2 regions of the Arthrobacter sp. ok909 genome follow, and region 1 is predicted to be linked to the other one. Evidence: riboswitches for the same ligand, from Rfam matches in the RefSeq annotation. Region 1 holds a riboswitch; the other holds the start of a gene.
The links. Region 1 has a riboswitch for thiamine pyrophosphate ahead of BLR03_RS25370 (hydroxyethylthiazole kinase). Riboswitches for the same ligand answer to the same signal wherever they lie in the genome.
Positions count from the first base shown of each region.

Region 1 (7,659 bases):
AGCCGGCTTCGCCAAAAGCAGCCCGGGCGACCGGAATCAGCGGCGATACGGGTTCGGCCCGTACACCGTCAACACCACGCACTGCGGTGTGGACCAGTACATATGAGAAAAAGCAGATGATGCCGCAGGCAAACAGCGCCTTGGGGACATCTTTGGCCGGGTTCTTGGGCTCTCCGCGGTTCATGGGGAAATTGATTCCCATGAACCGCGGAGAGCCGGTAACTCCTGGGCGTCAGCTTAAGGAGAGCGTGCAGGCGTCCTCTAACCGGCTGTGACCGGCTCAGATTTCGAAGTACCGGAAGGAGTGTGACTCCAGACCTTCCGGGTTGGGGCCGTAGACGGTGACCATGCGTGCGTAGACCGGGGCCCAGTATCGGCCGAGTTGTCCGGGGTTTACGCGCGCTGAATCGCCTGACCTCAGGATGACAGTCTTGCCTTCGCTCTCGACGTGGAGCTCGCCTTCCAGTACGAAGTTCGTCTCGGTATGGGGGTGGAAGTCTTCCCACCCGCAGGACGTCAGTTCCCATTCCGACAGGATGAAATCATCCCAGCTGCCTACAGGATCAGCGTTGATGAACCTGCAGTGCAGTCGTTGCCATTCATCCTTCATAGGCTTCATGGCCTTCATTGGCCAGAAGTCGATCTTTTCCCCTGTCTTAGGTGTCAGGGGCTGAGGGGTGGTGGTAGTGGCCATTGTTTTAAAACCCTTCTTAAGCGCGCCATCTGCTGGGGGGATGCTTCGGTGAATCCGGGTTAGATCGCGCCATCGTGATGTGGGTCACGGCGCTGTCCACTGTGACATGGACGCTCGTTCAAGTCAATGGTTCACCAACAAGATGGGCCCTATTACCCCCCCGACACCCGATGCAGGGAAAAGTTTTCATGAACGGTTGACTTGTACGCATGTTCATGTCACCTTTTTTGTAGCGAGCAAACGTGACTGGCATCACAGCACGAGGGCTCGGGCCGGCGCCTGACAGACCTTCTCGAAACTAAAGAATGTCGGCTTTACGACGTTCCCCGGAGCCCCTACAGGGGTATCGATTTGATTTTTAGGGCAATTCTGCCAGGCATCACAGACCACCAGTTCTGACTATCTTTCCCCCATTTTCAAAGGAGAAATCATGGAAACCACCCTCGTAGGAGCGCTCAGCAAGGCCGGATCCATCCACAAGGTGGAAGGCGGTTACGTCGGTCTGCCGCCGATGAACGAGCCCGGGACGGACGCTGCCATCGGTGACTCCCTCCACAATCCGCAGGGCTCGGTCATGTGTGCCGGGTTTTTCGAGCTCAAAGCGTCGGAGCCGCTGGTGTACACGTACACCTACGACGAGATGAAGGTCGTCATCAAGGGTGAGTTCATCCTCACTGACGAGGCGACCGGGGAAGTCACGCACGCGAAGGAGCGTGACGTGCTGTTCTTCCCGAAGGGAACGACGGTCAAGTTCGAGACCCCTGAGCATGCTCTGGGGTTCTTCGTTGGCGACCGCACTTTCGCACCCTAGATCAGCTACGCGGTCCGGTTCCATGCCTCGGCAGCAGGCGCCGGCATGGAACCGGCCGGCAGACCTGCGGCATTGATGTCGTTGGCGTAGGCAACCCGAAGACCTTTTTCGGACCTGGGGTCCGTGCATGGAGGTCCGCGCGTCTGCTCCGTCTCGTGCTTTCGGGGTTCTCTCCGGACAGGCTGTCAGGGACAGCGTCACCACCCCGCGTTCTCTAACCACTCTCTGGACGTATCGGCCTGGGCTTTGCACTGGCCGGACTCCGGAATGGCGTGGCCGAGCGCAAAGGCATCGCCGCGCCATCACAAACCGGTATCTGTCTGGTTACCGGCAGGACACGTAGCGCAACATATACCGCCGCACATCGGCGACCCCAAAAGATCTAATGGAACAGGAGAACACCATGGCATTGCGAGTCGGAATCATTGGTGCCGGGCCCAGCGGCCTGGCACAACTGCGGGCGTTTGAATCAGCACGCCAAAAAGGCGCCGCCATCCCCGAAATCATGTGCTTTGAGAAAGGGGACGACTGGGGCGGGCAGTGGAACAACAGCTGGAGGATCGGCCTGGATGCTCACGGCGAGCCGGTGCACTCCAGCATGTACCGCCACCTATGGTCCAATGGGCCCAAGGAGTGCCTGGAGTTCTCGGACTACTCCTTTGACGAGCACTTCGGTCGTCCGATTTCCTCCTTCCCGCCCCGCGAGGTTCTGTTCGACTACATCAAGGGCCGCGTGGAAAAGTCCGACGTCCGCAAGTACGTCCGGTTCAACAGCGTTGCACGCCACACCAGCTATAACGAGGCCACGCAGGAATTCACGCTTACGGTTGAGGACCTCAAAACCAACCTCACCGAGACGCACGTGTTCGACAAGCTCGTGGTCGCCACCGGCCACTTCTCCGTCCCCGCCGTCCCGGAATTCAAGGGCATCAAAACCTTCCCGGGGGAGGTCCTGCACGCCCACGATTTCCGCGGAGCCGAGCGGTTTTACGGCAAGAAGCTGCTCATGATCGGCAGCAGCTATTCCGCCGAGGACATCGGCATGCAGTCCCACAAGATGGGCGCCGCGTCCATCACCCTGAGCTACCGCACGGCCCCGATGGGCTATCACTGGCCGGAGAACACAGTGGAACGCCCACTCGTCACTCACTTCGAGGGCCGCACCGCGCACTTCAGCGACGGCACCCAGGATGACTTCGACGCCGTCGTGCTTTGCACCGGATACCAGCACAAGTACCCGTTCCTGCCCAGCGGGCTGTCGCTGAAGTCACCGAACGTGCTGTACCCTGGCAACCTTTACAAGGGCGTGGTATGGCAGCAGAACACCAACCTGTTCTATCTGGGTGCCCAGGACCAGTACTACACGTTCAACATGTTCGACGCGCAGGCCTGGTTTGCCCGCGACGTCATGACTGGAGCGATTGACCTGCCGTCCCTTGTTGAGCGCGAGGTGGACATCCAGCTCTGGCTCGAGCGCCACGCCGCGCTGCCGGATCACGATGCAGAAGCCGATTTCCAAACGGACTACCTACGGGAACTCATCGAAGCCACCGACTACCCGCCCTTCGACCTGGACGCTGTCTGCCAGTTGTTCAAGGACTGGATGCACCACAAGCACGACGACATCCTCGGCTACCGCGACATGCTCCACCGCTCCGTGGTCACCGGCACCATGGCGACCAAACATCACACCCGCTGGCTCAACGCCATGGATGACTCCATGGAACGGTACCTGCACGGCCCCACCCAGGATCTGGACAACGTGACACCTGACGATCTCACCGAGACCGTGGCCGCCAGGTAGCCCAGGGCACGTGGCTGTTCGGGCACCCCCAAGACAAGGGGAAAGCAGGTGATTGTGGAGGGCCGCCTCCTGATCCCCGCTCGTAGCACCGCACACCGTAGATCCCGTCCAATAGCGAGGGTGTGGGCCGGCCGCTTCCCTCCGGACCTCCCGCACGCAACAGGGGTCCCGCTCATGACAGGCCGCCGTCCGGGCATACCAGGCGGCGGCCTGCCACGCATACAGAGGTTCAGGTCAGTCGTTCAAGACAGAGGTGGAACATTTCTCTGTCCAAGCAATAGTCTTATGACGTGTCCCAGCCGGGCCGAAATCGGGAGACTGGAGAGTGCGCTATGCGGGTATCCACAAAAGATCGAAAAGAACAGCTGATTTCAGCAACCGTGGAACTAATGAGGCGTAAGGGTGTTCAGTCCGTGACCATGCGGGCTATCGCTAAAGAGGCTAATGCCCCCTTAGCCACCGCCCATTATTGCTTCAGCGATAAAGACGAGCTCATGGAGGCGGCCGCCGAGGCCTGGCTGAAGAACCTAAGCAGTTATTCCGGCGACGTCCCGGTCCACCTGGGTCTTCGTAAGGCGGTGGAACAAGTAGCCGAAGGCTACTGGCGAGCACTAGAAGAAGAGCCGGCCAGCCTCCTTGCTGAGATCGAACTCATTCTGTGGGCAACACGCAATGCCCCCGGCAGCCCGCTGGCCGCGAAGATTTATCCTGCCTACGAAGTGGAGCTGGGAAATATATTCTCCTCCGCGGCCCAAAACAATGGTGACCAGTGCCGTATTGGCGTCCCTGCGCTCGTAAGGTCTTTCCTGATGATCTACGATGGAGCGGCCCTTCAATACATGACCGACCCGAAGGCGACCGACCACCGCGCCTTGTTCTTCATGACGCTTGACGCACTGCTGACTAAAGCCGGCGTCTAAGACTCCCCTGCCGCCAACCGTGGCAACGCGGAGAGGTCAACAACCGAAAGGATCTCCTCCTTGCTCTCCTGCCAGGATGAGGAACCCCTCGTCTTGCGCTGGCTGCGCGAGACGTGCCAGCACCGCTGCTTCCGACAGTGAAGCGGAGTTCATATCCCTAGAGGAACTCGGCCCGGCCCTCCATCGCCGAGGACGCCAGCGCGTGCTCGCGCCGCGGGATCCTGCCTGCCGCTTTCGCCAGCCTCCCGGCGATGACGGCATGCTTAAAGGCCTCCCCCATGAGCGCGGGATTCTGGGCACGGGTCACGGCCGTGGCCAGCAACACGGCGTCGCAGCCAAGTTCCATCGCCAGAGCCGCGTCCGAGGCCGTGCCGATTCCGGCATCGAGCACCACGGGCACGGACGCCCGCGAGACGATCAGCTCGATGTTGTGCGGATTAAGGATGCCCAGGCCGGTGCCGATCGGGGCGCCCAGCGGCATCACCGCCGTCGCCCCGAGGTTTTCGAGCCGCAGGGCCAGCACGGGGTCATCGTTGGTGTAGGCGAAGACCTTGAAGCCGCGGGCCACGAGCTGCTCAGTTGCGTCCACGAGCTCGACCGCGTCCGGCAGCAGGGTGTGCTCGTCGGCAATGACTTCGAGCTTGACCCAGTCCGTCTCCAGCGCCTCGCGGGCCAGTTCGGCCGTGAGTACGGCATCCTTAGCGGTGAAGCAACCGGCAGTGTTCGGCAGTACGCGGATGTTGTGGTCCACGAGCAGCTGGAACAGCGATCCCGTTTCCGCCGGTGAATAGCGGCGCATCGCCACGGTGGTCAGTTCCGTCCCGGAGGCCAAAAGCGCCGAGCCCAGCCCGTCCAGGCTCGGCGCACCGCCGGTGCCCATGATGAGCCGGGATCCGAGCGTCACGCCGTCGATGACCAAGCGGTCGGTACCTGTTCCTAGCCCGGTTGGAAGCGCAGTCGTCTCAGTCATCATCCTCATCCTCCCTGAATTGCCGTAACGAGTTCGATGTCATCGCCCTCGGCAAGCGCCGTGCTGTGCCACTGGCTGCGGGGCACCACCTCGGAGTTGCGCGCTACTGCCACACCCAGCCTTTGGCCGTCCCCGGCCTGCCCGTTGGCGGCAAGTTCCCGCCCTGTGACCTGGCTGACGAGCGTTGCAAGGGAGGCTTTTGCCCCAACGGCGTGGGTTTTGCCGTTCAATGTGATGTTCATGCTGATTCCTTGTTCTGGTCAGATGTGACTGGGTTTGCAGTGGCTGAGCCTGATTCGACACGGACCCGTGCCTGCTGGCCAGGCTCCTAGCAGTGTCCAGAGCGCTTTCGGGCGCATCAACGGCTTCGACTCGCGACCGCCTTGCCTCAGGCCGGCCAGTGCAATGACCCTCCGAAGCGTTGCCGCACACCGCTGTGGGCCGGTGATCCAGCAGCTCGGAGGCCGGCGCCGAACGGACCGGCAAAACGCCTAGAGCCGCCGGGTCAAGAATCCAGGGCGCACTTGATCCGCGGGCTGCTTCGCGCCTGCCGGCCCGCTGGTCTTCGTGCGGGCCGCCGACGTTTACCGGCGCTCCCGACGCCACCCACGCGAACGGCCTCGCCTCGCCAGGAACTTCGGCCATCCCCGGCGCCGCGCCGTCGGAAAGCAGCACATTGGCGGTGAAGTTTTTCAGCACGGTGTTGGTCAGGCACTGGATATGGGGCATGTCTCCCGGGGCCGTTCGGGCATGGCCCAGAACCATGGTCAGGCGAATAGTCATCCGCAACATCTCTTCGCTAGTACGAACTAGATCAGGTGCAACGGGTGTTCTCTCAGCCCCGGCCAGCAGGTCACCCCGTGTCACTAGAACAAACCCTACCCGGACGATTCACACAGGGACCTATCAGAACGGGTAGTCTGAACCATTCCGAATTAGCGTTTCCCCTACCCACAAATGACAGGACGATGGGATGCAAGGCTCACCTCTGAAAGAGGAGACCCTTTTGGAAAGGAAGTCCGATGCTACAAACCTCCAATTCGTGTGTTGATACGTGGATGGGCCGGGAGGCCCTCCATGGTTCCGGTGATCGCCCGGCTGTACCGCGAAACAACGTGGTGACCTGCATCCATGGCCAGGGCCTGATCAAGCAGTCCATCAGGAACATCTTTAACCAGAACACGGCGCCGCCGTCATGGCCCGGATGTTCGACACTAGGTCGGCATGAACGAAATGCTCTTGCGCATGACGTGACCCTCGGCCTGCTAATAGCACGTGTTCGTATTATGAACGCGGCATTCAAATTGAATGATCCGCTCAGCACTAGACACCCAGAGGGAAAGCTTGAGAGAGGAAGCCATCATGTCCGAGGCGAAGGCGAATCTGGAGGACGTCGTCGATGACTGAGCGGTTGATCGACGGATATGATGGCGTGCTCGCGGACCTCGACGGAGTCGTTTACACCGGACCGCGGGCAATCGACGGGGCAACAAAGGCCCTGGAGAGGCTCGCGGGGGAAGGCAAGAGCCTCGCCTACGTGACGAACAACGCGTCCCGCTCGTCCGAGCAGGTGGCGGCCCATCTCCGGGAGCTAGGGGCTCCAGCCAGCGCGGAGCAGGTCTTCGGTTCGGCCTTGGCCGGCGCGGAACTGCTGGCCGGACAGATTGCTGCCGGGTCGGCAGTCCTCGTCATCGGGAGCGAGACCCTCGCGGACGCCGTCAGGGCACAGGGGCTCGTCGTCGTTGGCACGGCCGATGACCGACCGGATGCCGTCATCCAGGGGTTCTCGCCGGGGCTGGGATGGAAGGACCTGGCGGAGGCTGCCTACGCCGTGGCCGCGGGTGCGGTCTGGGTGGCCACGAACACCGATATGTCCCTTCCGCAGGAGCGCGGGATCGCGCCGGGGAACGGTGCCCTCGTGGCGGCGGTTGCCGCTGCTACCGCGAAGTCGCCCTTGGTCGCAGGAAAGCCTGGGGCCGCCCTCTTCGAGACCGCGGCCCGCCACTCCGGCGTCGACCGTGCCATCGTGGTGGGGGACCGGCTCGACACCGACATCCTCGGTGGAAACCGCGCGGGGATGGCCACGGCGCTCGTCCTCACGGGCGTGGACTCGGTCGGCACAGCCTTGGCAGCACACGTGGACGAGCGCCCGGACTATCTGATTGGCTCCCTCGGGGAGCTTTACGAGGAGTACCCGGCGGTAATATTCGACGGCGTCTCGTACTCCTGCGGAGGAGCAGTTGCCTCTGCGACCGACTCGACGGTGACCATCAGCGGACGCGAGGACGACCTCGACAGCTGGCGCGCCGCATGCGCGGCATGGTGGGCAGTCCACCCCGAGGTGACCCCGGCCGCCGCGCCAGAGGTCAGCTTCACAACCGCTAGTTAGGCTCGAAGCAGGAATGACAGCTCAGCGGAGCGCAGGAAGGATGACGGACGGTGCGCTACGTCCGCTGAACG
Region 1 covers NZ_FNJS01000036.1:37,727-45,385, forward strand. Annotated here, with positions in the region: gene BLR03_RS20510 (amino acid permease) at 1-184, opposite strand, end outside; gene BLR03_RS20515 (cupin domain-containing protein) at 281-694, opposite strand; gene BLR03_RS20520 (cupin domain-containing protein) at 1,125-1,505, shown strand; gene BLR03_RS20525 (NAD(P)-binding domain-containing protein) at 1,909-3,309, shown strand; gene BLR03_RS20530 (TetR/AcrR family transcriptional regulator) at 3,642-4,229, shown strand; gene BLR03_RS20535 (thiazole synthase) at 4,387-5,199, opposite strand; gene thiS (sulfur carrier protein ThiS) at 5,205-5,441, opposite strand; partial or broken gene BLR03_RS25370 (hydroxyethylthiazole kinase) at 5,512-5,991, opposite strand; TPP riboswitch at 5,974-6,070, opposite strand; gene BLR03_RS20550 (HAD-IIA family hydrolase) at 6,599-7,588, shown strand; gene BLR03_RS24560 (hypothetical protein) at 7,602-7,659, shown strand, end outside.

Region 2 (7,659 bases), on a different contig from region 1:
CCACGCTGCAATGCAGCTGCGTTTGCTCCAGGACAGCGGCCTGCACCTGCCGGGCGTAGGCCTCCGGATTCTCTGTCTCTGTGCCTACAAAGGCTTCATCCCAACCCAGCACCTGCACGGTGGCGCCGGGCTGCGCGCGCAGGGTAGCCATCACCGTTTCAGACGCCGCGAGGTAAGCCTCCGGATCGACGGGCAGGATCACAGCGTCGGGCACTTTCCGGGCAGCAATGCGTAAGGGCATTCCGGAACCCACGCCGAACGCCCTGGCTTCGTAGGATGCGGTCGACACCACAGCTCGTTCCGTGGGGTCGCCCCGACCGCCGACAATGATCGGCTTGCCCGCAAGCTCCGGCCGCCGGAGCACCTCGACCGCCGCGATGAATTGGTCGAGATCGACGTGCAGCACCCACCGGATTCCGCTCACGCCACCAGTCTGCCCTAAACATCCCTGGCAAGCATCGGCTCTCCACCGGGCTTGGCCGCGGGGCCTGCGGCGTCCTACTGCCTCGAATACTGCCTCGAAACCCCTGTGCCTCGGAACGCATGTGAAGCAAGACAACTCACAGCCTCGTTGAGCAATACCAAGCGGTGTAGGGGTACGCCCTCATTCCTGCCCCTGACCTGCGCATTCATTGTCGGAATCGGTGCTTGGGCACTACACTCGGCGACGGGGGATGGGGGTAGCGATGGTCGCTCCGAGTTCAGGGGATCACGTCCGGGAGGATGATTTGCCGGCCCGCATTCGTGCGCTGCGGATGCCCGGCTGGGCTGGCGCGGCCCTCGGTGCGGGCCTGCTGGCGGTCGCGGTCGCGGCGGTCGCCGGCTCGATCCTGGTCAACGAACGCGACAGCACGATCATCGCGGCCTGGGCGGAGGCGCTCATCATGGCGGGGGCAATCATTTTGGCGGTCTTCGGCGCCGTCCTGCTGTGGTACGCCGGCGAGTGGGTCACGCTCACGCCGGACGCGGCGATCGTGACGAAGGCGTTCCTCGCCCGGGCCAGGGTCGATCGCACGCAGCTTGAAGACTTCCACCCCTATCCCCACCGGTACGCCGGCCGTGGGGGCGTCCAGTACCGGATGGTCCCGACCTTCACCTTTAGGGACCCGCATGGCCGGCTCCGGGACCTGCCGCTGCCGTTTCTGGCCTACTGGAACAAGGTTGGGGGCGCGGACGCCCCCCTGCCGCCGCGCGCCGCGTACCTCGAGGCGTGGGCTCGCGCGGCCGGCAGCCCGTACTCGAGAACGGTGTTCACAGCCGCCGTGCCGTACACGCTCTCGATGCACCGACAATCCGTGAGGACGGGTCTGCTGCGCCGGGCACGCGTGGCGGCAATCCTCATCCCGATGGTCTCGATTGGGCTCGGCCTGGCCCTCGGCTTCGGGCTCGGACCGGTCGCCAAAGCCTTCGGCGGGCATGACCGCAGTTTCGACGCCCAAACGAACCGCACCGGCATCCGCGATCTCGACGACGCCCTCACGCCCGCCGTCGCCGCCTACCAGTGGCGTTCGGAGCAGTTCAAGCCCGGCACAAGAGACTTCAGCTTCTTCCCGACCCTGCGGTCACTGCCGTCGGCGCCGTACACGGTCCGATACTTCATCCGAGACCCTGCGCAGCGCGGCACAGACCTCAGTCCCCCGGAGCAGAAGTATGGCCGAATCGTCTCGGAAGGGACGATTTCCGCAAAGAACCCCACGATCGAATTCGCGCTCGACCACGACGCAAGCACCTTCACCTTCGAGGTCTACGTCACCGACGACCGCGGCCACACGACGCTCAACTCCGAGCTCTACAGGAACATCGCCGCGAATCCGGCACGGACGCCGACGCCGAATCCGGCACCGACGCCGGCGCCGACGTCCTGAGAGCGACGGCTCGCGCGGTCGGACCGCCCTCCGTCGCCTCCGGTTAATGCCTCATCAGGGGCGTCCCATGGCCGTCCGAGGCGCCCGCCCGGCAGGGCAGGCGCCCCGGACCGTGGACTAGGCCGAGGCCTGTACGCCCACGGTCGGCTCGGGCAGGTAGACCTTGCCGCCCGCTGCCAGGAATTCGTTGCTCTTCTCCCGCATCCCGGCGGCCATCTGCGCCAGTGCCGCCTGCGAGTCGGCGGAACCATATTCGTCCCGGATGTCCTGGCTGATCCGCATGGAGCAGAACTTGGGCCCGCACATCGAGCAGAAGTGCGCCGTCTTGGCCGGTTCCGCGGGGAGCGTCTCATCGTGGAAGGACTCGGCGGTCACCGGATCCAGGGACAGCGCGAACTGGTCCCGCCAGCGGAACTCAAACCGCGCCTTGGACAGGGCGTCGTCGCGTTCGTGCGCTCCGGGGTGGCCCTTGGCGAGGTCGGCCGCGTGGGCCGCGATCTTGTACGTGATCACGCCGGTCTTCACGTCGTCCTTGTTCGGCAGCCCCAAGTGTTCCTTGGGCGTGACGTAGCAGAGCATCGCGGTGCCATAACGGGCAATCTCCGTGGCGCCGATCGCCGAGGTGATGTGGTCATAGCCGGGTGCGATGTCCGTGACCAGCGGCCCCAGCGTGTAGAAGGGGGCGCCCTTGCAGAGCTCCTGCTGGCGCTCCACGTTCTCCCGAACAAGGTGGAACGGCACGTGTCCCGGGCCCTCCACCATGACCTGCACATCGAACTCCCAGGCCCGCTGGGTGAGCTCGGCCAGTGTGTCGAGTTCGGCGAACTGCGCGGCGTCGTTGGCGTCCGCCGTCGCGCCGGGCCGCAGCCCGTCGCCGAGGGAGAACGAGACGTCGTACTTGGCGAAGATTTCGCAGAGCTCGTCGAAGTGGGTATAGAGGAAGTTCTCCTGATGGTGAGCCAGGCACCAGCCGGCCATGATGGAACCGCCGCGGGACACGATCCCGGTGACCCGGTTGGCCGTCAGGGGGACGTAGCGCAGCAGCACCCCGGCATGGATGGTCATGTAGTCCACCCCCTGCTCGCACTGTTCGATCACGGTGTCCCGGAAGATCTCCCAGGTCAGGGCGTTGGCCTCGCCGTTGACCTTCTCCAGCGCCTGGTAGATCGGGACCGTTCCGATCGGGACGGGGGAGTTGCGGATGATCCATTCGCGCGTGGTGTGGATATCGTCCCCGGTGGAGAGGTCCATCACCGTGTCCGCACCCCACTGGGTAGCCCACTGAAGTTTGTCCACTTCCTCGGCGATGGAGCTGGTCACCGCGGAATTGCCGATGTTGGCGTTGATTTTCACCAGGAACGCCTTGCCGATGATCATCGGCTCGGACTCCGGGTGGTTGATGTTGCTGGGAATAATGGCCCGGCCCGCTGCCACCTCGCTGCGGACCAGCTCCACATCGCAGTTCTCGCGCAGCGCAACGAACCGCATCTCCGGTGTCACGATGCCCTGCCGCGCGTAATGCATCTGGGTGACCGTCCGGCCCTCGACGGCGCGGCGGGGCTCTGGCGGGGCGCCCCGCCATTCCGCGGAGGCGGCACCGCGGCGCACCGCGGACCTGCCGTCGTCGAGCAGATTGCGTTCCCGACCGCGGTACGGCTCCGTGTCACCCCGCCCGGCGATCCAGCCGCTGCGGAACGGGGCGAGCCCCACCACCGGATCGCTGCCCGGGCCGGCCGTGCGGTAGACCCGGAATGGAGGGTTCTCGACGCCTCCCGGCGAGGGTTCCAGCGCGATCTCGGTCACCGGGACGCGGATGCCGTGCTCCGGGTCCGTCGTGAAGGCCAGCGAGTGGGACTTCAGTGACTGCGTCGCGGCAGCCTCGGAGTCGGCAGGCAGGTTTTGGCCGGACTGGTTTTGGATAGGGCTGTGCTGTGCAATTTGCGTATTCACGGAAAATACTCACTTCCTTCGCCGGCATTACCCGGACAGGTTCAACGGTCGCAGGCCGCGTCAGCCCGATCTCAGCCCCTGCAGGGGCACCCGTGTGGTCGTAGATGAAGCTACCACGCGCCGCCGGACGGCTGTCCAGTGTGACGCGGCCGGCGCGGCGACATGGGGACTACCCTTGATGCCATGACCGGCATCATCGAATTCAGCGGCCCCATCCTTACCGGGCCGGACACGGTACGCCACGGCCTCTGGTCCGTCGACGGCCGGCTCACGTTCCACCGGCCCGCCGCCGCGCCGGAGCGCGTGCTGGATGGCTGGGTCATTCCCGGGCTGGTGGACGCACACTGCCACATCGGCCTCGGCCCCGGCGGAGACGTTGCCGAGGACACCGCGGAGTCCCAGGCCGTCACGGACCGCGACGCCGGGACGCTCCTGGTCCGCGACGCCGGCGCTGTCCACGACACCCGCTGGCTCCAGCAGCGCCCGGACCTTCCACGGATCATCCGTGCCGGCCGGCACATCGCCCGCACCCGGCGCTACCTGCGCGGCTTCGCCGTCGAGGTGGAACCGGACGGCCTGGTCGAGGCCGTGCGGAAGCAGGCCCGTGCCGGCGACGGCTGGGTCAAGCTCGTGGGGGACTGGATCGACCGCGACGCCGGCGGCGACCTCGCCGCCAGTTTTCCCGCCGGAAGCCTCAAGGATGCCGTCCAGGCCGCGCACGATGAAGGGGCCCGCGTCACCGCCCACTGCTTCGCCGAGGACACCCTGGATGACATGCTCGACGCCGGGATCGACTGCATCGAGCACGGCACCGGGCTGCTGCCGCGGCACCTCCCGCGCTTCGTGGAGCAGGGCGTGCCGATCGTCCCCACCCTGATCAACATCGCCACCTTCCCGGACATCGCCGCCCAGGCGGAAGCCAAGTTCCCCCGCTACGCCGCGCACATGCGCTCGCTGTGGGAGAGGCGGGCGGAGCGGATCCTGGAAGCCCACGAGGCCGGGGTGGCCATCTATGCCGGCACCGATGCCGGCAGCGTGATCAGGCACGGCCGGATCGTGGACGAGATCTGGGCCCTGCACGCCGCCGGGCTGCCTGCCGCGGCTGCCCTCGGCGCTGCCAGCTGGTCCGCGCGGACCTGGCTCGGCGCGGACGGCATCACCGAAGGGGCCAGCGCCGACGTACTGGTGTGCGCTAAGGACCCCCGGCAGGACCTCGGGACCCTTGCCGGGCTGAAGCATATTGTCCTGCGGGGCCTGCCCACCCGTTAGGAATAAATTGAAGCTTCAAGTAATTTAATACTATGCCAAGGTCACCGAAGCGCCGGTGGCCACCGAACCCCCGGAGAGTTTCAATGACCGCAGAAGCCAGCACCCAGGATCTCCTTCCTGCCACACTCACCATGGGCACCGTGATGCTCAAGGTCGGCGACATGAAGCTCATGACCGACTACTACCAGCGCGCCCTCGGCCTGGACATCGTGGCCGAACAGGACGGCGGACTCTACCTTGGCCGCCGGCAGAAGCCCCTGGTCCATCTGGCCCCCGCCCCGGGCTTGAACCTGCCCTCCCGCGGCGAAGCCGGGCTCTTCCACACCGCCCTCCTCTTCGAGGACCAGCAGTCCCTGGCGGCCACCGTTGCCAGCACAGCCCAGTACGACCCCCAGTCCTTCACCGGCAGCGCGGACCACCTCGTCAGCGAGGCCTTCTACTTCAACGACCCCGAAGGCAACGGCATCGAGCTGTACTGGGACCGGCCGCGGCAGGACTGGTCCTGGGAAGGCAAGAACGTCGTCATGGACAGCCTGGCCCTGCCGCCGCAGCGCTACCTGCAACAGCACCTGACCGAAGAGTCCCTGAGCGGCCAGCGCGAGGCGGCCGCCGGCGTCGGACACGTCCATCTGCAGGTGGGCGACGTCCACGCGGCGCATGAGTTCTATGTCGGCACACTGGGCTTCGAAAAGACCGCGGGCTGGCATGGCCAGGCACTGTTCGTCTCGGCCGGCGGCTACCACCACCACATGGCCATGAACGTCTGGAACAGCCGCGGCGCCGGCCCCCGGCGCGACACGCTGGGCCTGGGCGAGGTGCTCATCGAAGTGCCCTCGGGTGACGACGTCGGTTCCCTGGCCGACCGCCTTAAGGTGGCCGGCGTCGACTCGCACCACACCGGCGCCGAGCTGCGCTTCGAGGACCCGTGGCGCAACCGCATCCGCGTCGCCGTGCGCTAAGAGCACGCTGTTCGCTGAGCACACGCTGTTCGCTGTGCATGTCCAGCGTGCACAACTCCCCGCTGGACATGCACACTGTTCACTGACAGGAGCGGTGGACATGTCCATCGGTCGCGGCCGGGAATGGACATAGCGGCCATATGTCAATTGCTCGCGGTCAGGGGAGGGCATGTCCGCGAAAGGTAATGACCGTGGGAGAGCATGTCCACTGGTCACAGTCAGGGTGGGGCATGTCCCCCGGGGCGCCGCTGCGCTGAAGCGATTAGGCTGAGGCGACGCCAAAAACAGCGGCCAAGCGCCGCCAGACATCTAAGGACTAGCTGCATGGGATTCACCGAAATCTTTGTGTCCACCCACGACGCCGCCCTCAAACGCGCCGGCGCGCTCGAAGCCGGCGGCGCGGCCGCCCCGGACGCCGTGCGCATCCCGGACATCAGCGACTTTGAGGTCGAACGGCTCGGCGACCTCGCCGGAGTGGCCGTCCACGCTCCGGGCGCGGACTACGAACTGGCGATGGTGGACGTGGCCAGCGACTCCCTGCTCGGCGTCCCCTCCGCCATGGTCCGGACGCTCGCGGAATTGCTCAGCTACGAAACCGAGGGGGAGGGCGACGTCCTCGAGGACGTTGCGGCCAACTGGGCCGCCGAGGAGGACACGCCCTTCGGTTCGGACCAGGCCCGGGCTTATGTGCGCCGGATCGCCGAACTGGCCGCCGGAATCGACCCCGCCACCAAGTCCGGACTCTACGTCTGGACGTCCTGACCGGACGGCCGGGCCGTGTCAAGTCGAAATCCTGCCGGTCATCTGGCACAATGAACAGGTACTCGATCTGCGTGGCCCCTCTCTCCGCGTCCGGATCCTGTCCTTTAGAACCCCCTAGTACGGCCCGCCCCACGGGTGCAGAACGCCGGGCTCGACCCCGTTTCAGAAACAGGAGTGACCACAAAAGTGGCCGTAAAGATTCGCCTTAAGCGCTTCGGTAAGATGCGCGCACCGTACTACCGCATCGTCGTCATGGACGCACGCTCCAAGCGTGATGGCCGTGCCATCGAAGAGATCGGCAAGTACCACCCGACCGAAGAGCCCTCGTACATCGAGGTCGACACGGACCGTGCCCAGTACTGGCTCGGCGTCGGCGCACAGCCGTCCGAGCAGGTTGCCGCGATCCTCAAGATCACCGGTGACTGGCAGAAGTTCAAGGGTCTCCCGGGCCAGGAGGGAACCTTGAAGACGAAGGCTCCCAAGGCTGCCTTCGTTACGCCGGAAAAGGGTTCCGTGATCATCCCGGAAGCCATCACCAAGAAGGCCAAGAAGGACGAAGCTGCCGAGGCTCCCGCCGACGCCGCCGAAGCAGAGACCACCGAGGCTGAGTAGATTGCTGGCAGAAGCGCTCGAACACCTGGTCCGCGGGATTGTTGACAGCCCCGAGGACGTCAAGGTCAGTGCGAAGAACAACCGCCGCGGGGAAACCCTCGAGGTGCGCGTTCATCAGGACGACCTCGGACGGGTGATCGGCCGGCAGGGCCGGACCGCACGCGCACTGCGCACTGTGGTTGCGGCGCTGGCGGACGGCGAGCCGGTCAGGGTCGACGTCGTCGACACGGACCGCCGCCGCT
Region 2 covers NZ_FNJS01000040.1:14,440-22,098, forward strand. Annotated here, with positions in the region: gene BLR03_RS21215 (DNA polymerase IV) at 1-406, opposite strand, end outside; gene BLR03_RS21220 (hypothetical protein) at 729-1,865, shown strand; gene thiC (phosphomethylpyrimidine synthase ThiC) at 1,983-3,815, opposite strand; TPP riboswitch at 3,812-3,919, opposite strand; gene BLR03_RS21230 (amidohydrolase family protein) at 3,999-5,084, shown strand; gene BLR03_RS21235 (VOC family protein) at 5,168-6,043, shown strand; gene BLR03_RS21240 (hypothetical protein) at 6,368-6,805, shown strand; gene rpsP (30S ribosomal protein S16) at 6,992-7,417, shown strand; gene BLR03_RS21250 (RNA-binding protein) at 7,419-7,659, shown strand, end outside.
Region 2: it holds a riboswitch for thiamine pyrophosphate, as region 1 does, so the genes downstream of both, thiC (phosphomethylpyrimidine synthase ThiC) here and BLR03_RS25370 (hydroxyethylthiazole kinase) in region 1, are expected to answer to the same signal.